DNA from 2 places in the Streptococcus sp. HMSC071D03 genome. Region 1 is predicted to be linked to the other one. Evidence: predicted binding sites of a transcription regulator. Region 1 holds the regulator's gene; the other holds the start of a gene.

Region 1 (4,551 bases):
TTTATGGTCCAAAAGGAGTTGGTTTTCTCTATGCTGCATCTACAGATTTTGATTCCTACCTTCATGGTGGTGATCAAGAGCAGAAAAAAAGAGCAGGAACAGAAAATCTTCCTGCCATTGTAGGAATGGTAGCAGCTCTAAAGGATGATCTTGAAAACCAAGCACAAAACTTTAAAAAGGTTCAAAAACTAAAAGACACATTCTTAAATGAAATTGCTGGGACAGACTATTACCTCAATCAAGGGAAAAACCAGCTACCTTATGTCCTTAATATTGGATTCCCAGGTCAACGTAATGATCTACTACTCCTTCGTCTAGATCTTGAAGGTATTTCTATTTCAACTGGCTCTGCTTGTACTGCAGGTGTCGTTCAGGTTAGTCATGTTCTTCAGGCTTTCTACGGTGAAGACTCTCCTCGCTTACACGAATCCGTTCGCGTCAGCATTTCACCTCAAAATACAGGGCAAGAAATAATCACTCTCGCACAAACTCTAAAAGAAATCATTGGAGGTTAACTCAATGGCATTCGAAAAAACCATTAGTCTTAAAAATTGCCGTTATAATTACACACTTAGCCCAACCGTCAAAAAGTTCACTCTAAAAGATAACACTTTTTTTGAAACTAAGGTTGGTAACTATGAACTAACGCGTCTTCTTGAAAAAGTTCCAAATAGTGGGGAAGGTTTCCAACTTAAGATTATCATCAACAAAGACTTAACAGGTGCAAAAATCAACATCACTGATAAATTTGGTCTACGTTTAGTCGATATCTTTAAGTCAGAAGAAACTCATATCCACCAAGAGAAATTTTACTTCTTGATGGATAGTCTTGTTGAACGTGATGTATTTACTAAAAGCGAAAGATAGAAGGCAATCATGTTTCGATTAACTTACAAAGATACCTATCAAGTCGATCGCGTTTTAGAATACGAAGATTATGAAGCACTCATGCTATCACTTTCAGGCTGTGTGACTCTTCCAGATACTACTGTCATTACTTCTCTGACCTATAATGGAAAAGAAATCTATCAGGGGCTTCTGGGAAATCTCTATCGTTTTCTATCTCACTATGATTTTACGAAGATAAGCTAAGATTTTTCTTAGTTTTTTCTTATTTTTGTTGATTTTTTCACAATCTTTCTATAAAATAGTATTTAGAAAGGTTGTGATTTTGTGAAAGAAAAACAGTCTGCTATTCCAAAAGCAACAGCAAAGAGACTTTCTCTTTATTATCGTATCTTCAAAAGATTTAATTCCGAAAAGATTGAAAGAGCAAACTCAAAACAAATTGCCGAGGCGATTGGAATTGATTCTGCTACTGTTCGACGAGACTTCTCCTACTTTGGCGAACTTGGTCGTCGTGGTTTTGGCTATGATGTTAAAAAGCTAATGACCTTTTTTGCTGATCTTCTGAATGATAATTCGATTACAAATGTCATGCTTGTTGGTATTGGTAACATGGGACATGCCCTACTCCACTACCGCTTCCATGAACGCAATAAAATGAAAATCATTATGGCTTTTGATTTGGACGATCATCCTGAAGTTGGAACACAAACTCCTGATGGAATCCCAATTTATGGAATTTCCCAAATCAAGGATAAAATAAAGAATGCAGATGTTAAAACTGCAATCTTAACAGTTCCGAGTGTCAAATCACAAGAAGTAGCTAATCTCCTTGTCGAAGCAGGTATTAAAGGAATTTTAAGCTTTTCACCCGTTCATCTCCAACTACCAAAAGATGTGGTAGCTCAGTATGTAGATTTAACTAGTGAATTGCAAACTCTCCTCTATTTCATGAGAAAAGAGGATTAGAAAGCGAAAGCATTTATGAAAAAACCAGTTATTGGGATTACAGGAAACGAAAAAGCTCATCCTGATGATGAGTTGATGATGAGTTATTGTATCAAGGGGGTTGTCGAAGGTGTCAAAGAAGCAGGTGGTATACCTCTTATTTTACCCATCGGTGATGAAGACATGGCTCGTGCTTATGTTTCAATGGTAGATAAGCTCATCCTTACTGGTGGGCAAAATGTCGATCCTAAGTTTTATGATGAAGAAAAGACCATTGATAGTGATGACTACCACTTACAAAGAGATATCTTTGAGTTAGCTCTGATAAAAGAAGCTATCCAGCAAAATAAAGCCATTTTTTCTGTTTGTCGTGGGACTCAACTCTTTAATGTTGCTATGGGTGGTACCTTATTTCAAGATATTGAAGACCACTGGCAAGACTCTACTGCCGAATACACCACTCAGCGCTTGGCAACAGAGCCAGATAACATTCTTAGAGAAATTTACGGGGAAATTTCCCATATCAATTCATTCCACCACCAGAGCATTAAGGACTTGGCTCCTAATCTCAAGGTTATCGCCTATGATCCAAAAGATAACATTATCGAGGCTGTAATGACAACTGATCAGATTCGCTTTCTCGGTGTTCAATGGCATCCTGAGAGTCTCTATGAAAATCGTCCCAAGGATAAAAAGCTCTTTGACTATGTCGTAAATAAATTGTAAGTGGCTGCCTCAAAAGGGTTTCAAAAAGAAAAAGGCATTATTTCAGGTGTTCAAAAAGCTCGAAATGATGCTTTTTATTATGTAATTATTTCCCATAGAGATGCGTTTTGTATTAAATTCATTTATATGAGGTCCGTCTTCTCACGATAACTAAAATAATCGGAGTGTGAAACAATTAGATGGTCCAATAAGACCAAACCCATTAACTCACAGGCTTCTTTGACAAGCTTCGTAACATGGTCATCATTTCTACTTGGCATGACAGCACCAGATGGATGATTATGAACCAGTATCATAGATGTTGCCATATGCTTCAAAGCATAGTGGAGAATTTCCCGTGGTTCAGCAATACTTCTAGTAGCTGAGCCGATAAAAATGGTTTGCTGATGAATGATTTGATTTTGAGTATTCAGATAGAGCGCCACCAGGTGCTCTTGTTTTTTATCTCCCAGTTCAGCTTGCATCTTTTTAGCCAGTCTTTGACTACTGAGGATACTCTCTGCCTCAATGGTTTCTTGTTTGTGAATACGACTTCCCAGCTCAATCATCGCTTGCAACTCAATAGCTTTCACTCTACCAATACCTGATAATCCCTGTAGTTCTTGTAGTGTCATTTTTTTCAAATCAGTTAAGCAATTTAATTGATTCAATACTTTTTGTGCAATTTCAAAAACAGTAGATTGGCGTGTCCCCGTTCTGAGTAAAATAGCTAGTAATTCCTGATTACTCAAACTCTCTACTCCTTCTGTCACCAGTCGTTCTCTTGGCAAGAGCGAATCTTCTTGAAATGAAATACTATACATAAAAATCCTCCTCACTTTATTATTCGTGAGAAGGAGCTTAAACCAGATAAATTTTATCTATTTTTAAATATTTTCAAGAGCAAGACGCAAATCTTCAATCAAATCATCAACATTTTCAAGACCAATTGATAGACGGATTTGATTTTTTGTTACTCCTGCTGCTTCTAAATCTGAGTCAGACAACTGGGCATGAGTGGTAGTTGCTGGATGAACCACCAATGATTTTGCATCTGCCACATTGGCTAGGTTTGAAAAGATTTCTAAGCTATCAATCACCTTACGAGCTTCTACTTCTCCACCTTTAACATGGAAGGTAAAGATTGAACCAACACCTTTAGGTAGGTATTTTTCAGCCAAAGCATGATATGGACTATCTGCTAGTTTTGGATAGTTGACCTTTTCTACCTTTGGATGGTTAACAAGGAAATCAACGATTTTCTCAGCATTTTGAACATGGCGCTCAACACGGAGAGAAAGTGTTTCAAGACCTTGCAAGAGCAAGAATGAGTTAAATGGTGACAGAGCTGCACCAGTGTCACGTAGCAATTGAACACGAAGGGCAACGATGAAGGCTGCTGCACCTACATCTCTAGTGTAGCTTAAATTATGGTAGCTTGGATCTTCATTGACAAATTGAGGGAACTTCCCTGAAGCTGCCCAATCAAACTTGCCGCTATCAACAATGACACCACCAATAGTTGTACCGTGTCCACCGATAAACTTAGTTGCTGAGTGAACCGCAATGTCAACACCATGAGAAAAAACATTAATGAGGTATGGTGTTGCAAAGGTATTGTCAGCAACCAAAGGAATTTGGTGTTTATGAGTAATTTCAGCAATCTTTTCAATATCAGGAATGTTGATAACTGGATTACCTAATGTTTCAATCAAGACAAGTTTAGTATTATCTTTAATCGCTGCTTCCACTTCTTCTAAATCATCAATATCAACAAAAGTTGTGGTGATTCCATATCGAGGAAGGGTTTCTTTCAAAAGGTTAAAGGTCCCACCGTAGATAGTTGAAGCTGCAACAACATGATCACCTGCGTGAGCAAGTCCAAGGATAGTATAAGTAAGAGCTGCCATCCCAGATGCTGTGGCAAGAGCACCAACACCACCTTCAAGAGCTGCAATACGCTCTTCAAAGGCTGAAGTTGTTGGGTTTGTGATACGAGTATAGATATTCCCAGCCTTCTGAAGTGCAAAAAGTTCTGCACCTTCTTGTGTA
Region 2 (4,551 bases), on a different contig from region 1:
GAATAATAGGTCCAGTCAGACTTGCAATCGCTTGATCAACAAGCTTTTCATCTAAGGGAGACAATACTGGTGTCTCAGCAACCACCTCACCACTAGCATCCTCGGTTGTTGTAGAATATCCTAGAGTAATTTCACCCTCGTAAATCTTACCTTCGTCCTGCATAAACTCAACCATGCGAGTCGCCTTCCCTACAGCAATGGGTAAAACACCCACCACATCAGGATCCAAGGTCCCACCGTGTCCAATCTTCTTGGTTCCTAAAATCTTACGTAATTTAAAAACCGCGTCATGCGAGGTCATCCCCGCTTCCTTTTTTAAGTTGATAATACCGTTCATATGTTGCTTTCTACTCCCCCTTCAATGCTTCAAACTTAGCTTTCATGGTTGGATTCTTCCGAGTCAATTTTTTAACGGAAACATCTTCCAGCTTGTTGTTTGCAAGGCGGAGTTGGTTTTCTGATGTTGTCAGGAATTTCTTGACTTCTTCCATTCGCTTAATTGCCTTGTCGATTTCGTCGATGGCCTTGCCAAAGTTGACAGAAGCTGAGTTATAATTCTTTGCAAAAGCTACCTTGAAAGCGTCCAAATCTTCCTCAAAATGCGTGATATCGATATTTTGCTCACGAACAAGCGCTAACTCCTGCTTGTATTTTAGGGAATTAAGGGCAGCATTGCGCAAGAGTCCAATTAGTTGAATAAAGAACTGGGGACGAATGACATACATCTTCTCATATTCATGGCTAACGTCAACAATTCCTGTATTAAAGTAGTCGTTTTCTGCTTCAAGCATACTTACCAAAACAGCATACTCACAGTCTTTCTCACGGCGGTCTTTATCTAATTCCTTGTAAAAGTCTGCATTCTTATGTTTCTTCTCTGTCCCGTCTGCTTCATTTTTCATCTCAAACATGATGGAAATGAATTCTAGTCCATTTTCATCAAAATCACGGAAAATGAAATCGCCCTTAGAACCACGTGCTGAAACCTTGTTGTCCTTTTCAAAGTAAGCATTTGGGAAGGCAAAGCTACGAACCTTGTTGAACTCACCTTCCGCATAGTGTTCCAGACTTTCACCAATAGCCTTTGTTGATTGTTGGGCTTTGAAATTCTTATAGAACTCAACCTGCTCATTAGCCGCCTTAAGCTGGGCCTCATAATTTTGCTTGACTGAAGTCAGAGAAAGTTCGTTTTCTTTTTCTTGTAGAAGGAGCTGATTTTTTACCTGATCTCTTTCTTTCTCTAAGTCAGATAATGTTTTTTGGAGTTGGTTCTCATGCTCTAAGCGCAAGGTAGCCAATTGATTTTCGAGAGCTTGGACTTCTTTTTCTTTCTCTAGCAAGCTTTGACTTGCACTTTGCTCCACTTCTTTCTTTGCTAATTCTTTTTCTGTATCAAAGTTTTGGATTTGGCTTTGGAGTTGAGCTATTTCTTGGTCTTTTTGAGCTAGTTTGGTCTGTTGCTCATTCAAAGCCTTTTGCTCAACCAGAGACAACTCTTGTTTTATTCTGTCATGCAATTCCTTATCAAACTCTGCAGTGCGAACTTGAGAAAGCAGTTCTGCATATTGGCTTTCATTGACTGTAAATACTTCGCCACAATTTGGACATTTAATCTCGTTCATGTTATTCCTCTAAATTTATCTATTCTACTTTCATTATAGCATGGATAAACAAAAAGAAAAAGTTGGAATGAATCCAACTTTTAATCTACGTATGTATCTTCGTTTTTATTTAAGAAGGCGTAAGGTAATCCCATCAGTAGACCACCTCCGATAAGGTTACCGATAAAGGTCACACCCCAGTGACGAAGGATATTTCCAATACCGAAGTTTGCGATTGAATCAGCAGCAACACTGAACTTCACAATCGCAAATGAAGCAAAGTTTGCGGCGATGTGCTCGTTTGTTAAGAATACAAACATGTAAATGGCTGAAAGAACCAACCAAAGTTTTGCTCCACCATCCTTAACTAAAACGAATGAAAGAATCGCGATATTTACAAAGACATTAGCCAAGATAGCTTCAAGCAAGATAAGTTCATTTGAACGGCCCAACTTCATTTCCACAACTCCAGAAATAAAGCTATCATGGGTAAGGTTTGCATAAGCTGCTGAATGGGCGAATCCCCAACCTGCTATAAGAGCACCGATCAAATTAAAGAGTGTACAGTATAGAAGGATTTCAGCAGTTTTTCTCCAGCTAATCTTTTTCAAAAAGCTACCAGCTGTCAAGAACATCATGTTAGATGTTACTAACTCAGCATTCAAGAAGACAATGTAAGCCAATCCCCAAGCGAAAACAAATGGGAAGAGGAAACGTCCACTACCAGGAGCAAGCTTATTAATCAAGTCAGCTCCAACTGCACCAGCTGCTGTACTAAATGTTAAGAATGCACCAGCAAACATTGAACGGATAGCATACTTGAATTTACTTTGACTGTAAAGACTTTCCTTTTTCTTACAAGCAAATTCAATTTTTGAGATAAATTCTGAAGAAACCATATAAACTCCTAAAACTTTTATTTGTGAATATTATAACATAAAATCGAAATTATGGAAAGGCTTTCTTAATTCTATTTACAATATTTTTATCACTTGTAGCAATCGTTTCCATTTGCTTTGTATCAGTATCTTTAATGTTTTCAACCCTTTATTTTCAAACTCTCTATTCTATATATTTAATATGTGTTTTCACTTTAATCTATATTGAATTTACAAAAAAGCCTCTTTAGTTTTCAGCTAAAGTCCATGAACTAATAATATGTTTGAATTTATAGACAGAGAAAATAACGTTTTTATCAAAAGGTTATTTGGCCAAAAAAATCGAGGTCTGGATTTTTAGTCCCGACCTCCTCTATTATTAATATTCATTTTATTTTCAAAAGCTTGTACTAATCAACATAAGTCTCTTCATTTTTATTAAGATAAGCGTATGGTAAGCCTATCAAGAATCCTCCACCAATCAAGTTAGCAATGAAGGTAACACTCCAATGACGTAGGATATTAGGAATATCAAAGTTAGCAATTTGGTCAGAAACAATGCTGAATTTAATAATGCTAAAGGATGAAAAGTTGGCTGCAATATGCTCGTTAGATAAGAAAACAAACATAGAAATAGCTGATAAGATAATCCATAGCTTAGCACTGCTATCCTTAACTAAAATAGAAGATAAAATAGCAATATTTACGAACATATTTGCCAAAATCCCTTCCAACAAGACCAACTCACTAGGTCGTGCCAACTTCTTAGCTACAATCTTTGGAAGATAACTGTCGTGTGTCAGGTGTGAAAAAGCCGATGAATTAGCAAAGCACCAACCTGCTAACAGAGCACCAACTAAGTTGAAAAAGGCACAATAGAGCAAAATGACAAAGGCTTTTTTCCAATCAATCTTCTTCAAGAATGTTCCAGCTGTCAGATACATCATGTTTGATGTGACCAATTCAGCATTTAAAAATACAATGTAAACAAGTCCCCAAGCAAATACAAAGGGAAAAAGAAAATAGCCAGCACTTGGAACGATGCTATTGAGTAGATCAGCACCTATAGCCCCAGCGGCCGTACTAAAGGTTAAGAAAGCACCTGCAAACATCGAGCGAATGGCATATTTAAACTTGCTTTGGTCAAATAGACTCTCTTTCTTATGGCAATAATAATCAATCTTTGAAATAAATTCTGAAGAACTCATATAAACTCCTTAAAATATAATCATCAACATTATAACATAAAATAATTTAAGTGAAAATTAAATTTTACTTTTTACACTTGAATATTTTTAGCGCTAGCAAAAGCTTCAATTTCTTCTGCAGTCGCCCCCCAGCAGCTCTGAAACCCACAAGTCGACAATATCTGATAAAACAGAATCGCAAATATATTCATACTCACCATGACCATATTTACAAGTGAATAGAGGGAGCCTTGTTGCTGATTGATAAAAATTGAAAGCCAACACTTGCAGTTTCTCTGGTAGAAATTCAAGTTCCAACTCTTGTGCAAGTCCAGTTCTCACTTTATCTCACACTTCACCTTTTGACTGGTAGTTTTCTCGTGCTTTTTTGAGAAATCCTTGACAAAATTTTGCCAACAATTCCTTGTTTTGGTAGAGCAAACGACAAGAAAAATCAGAGATAGAAGCAGCATGAAGTAAGAAAGTAAGCAAGTCATTAATGCTTTCTGCTACCCGACCAACTTGGCCTTCACTCCCTATAAAGCCGATACTCTGATCTTCAAGAATTACATATTCTCCCCCGCTACCATCCTGGGCAAGTGCTTGACAAGCTAAAGAATATTCCTCATTGTTATAAGAAATTGTTATAAGAAAATTGTACTTCTCTTATTTCATCATAAAAACAAATATCACACTCTGCCAATAGCAAGTTTCTTAAATGATTATTGTCTCTGATTGCTTCTAGTTTTTCCATTTTCACCTATCCTTAGACTAAAGTCCTACCAATTGATGATAACTTTAATATGATACTTTTTCGTCTCATTTTTTAGATTTCTGACAAGCTTATCATTCTCTTTTGATTGGCCAAAGAAATAGGCTAGAGCT

The links. Region 1 encodes Rex, which represses fermentation and respiration genes when NADH is low (regulators of the CRP and FNR family bind a similar motif). Its sites were predicted from a motif close to TTGTGAANTANTTCACAA; they were not measured.
Region 2: HMPREF2837_RS01540 (formate/nitrite transporter family protein) is a predicted target of Rex. The motif match lies at 2,522-2,539, and genes of this name have one in related genera.

What each region holds. Positions count from the first base shown of each region.
Region 1 is NZ_KV807695.1:1,085-5,635, reverse strand. It holds gene HMPREF2837_RS00680 (cysteine desulfurase family protein) at 1-515, shown strand, start outside; gene HMPREF2837_RS00675 (DUF1831 domain-containing protein) at 520-867, shown strand; gene HMPREF2837_RS00670 (DUF4649 family protein) at 877-1,092, shown strand; gene HMPREF2837_RS00665 (redox-sensing transcriptional repressor Rex) at 1,174-1,815, shown strand; gene HMPREF2837_RS00660 (gamma-glutamyl-gamma-aminobutyrate hydrolase family protein) at 1,831-2,520, shown strand; gene radC (RadC family protein) at 2,643-3,323, opposite strand; gene HMPREF2837_RS00650 (O-acetylhomoserine aminocarboxypropyltransferase/cysteine synthase family protein) at 3,387-4,551, opposite strand, start outside.
Region 2 is NZ_KV807708.1:16,344-20,894, forward strand. It holds gene truB (tRNA pseudouridine(55) synthase TruB) at 1-337, opposite strand, end outside; gene HMPREF2837_RS01535 (DUF2130 domain-containing protein) at 348-1,622, opposite strand; gene HMPREF2837_RS01540 (formate/nitrite transporter family protein) at 1,703-2,500, opposite strand; gene HMPREF2837_RS01545 (formate/nitrite transporter family protein) at 2,890-3,687, opposite strand; gene HMPREF2837_RS11925 (hypothetical protein) at 4,298-4,420, opposite strand; gene HMPREF2837_RS01555 (hypothetical protein) at 4,446-4,551, opposite strand, start outside.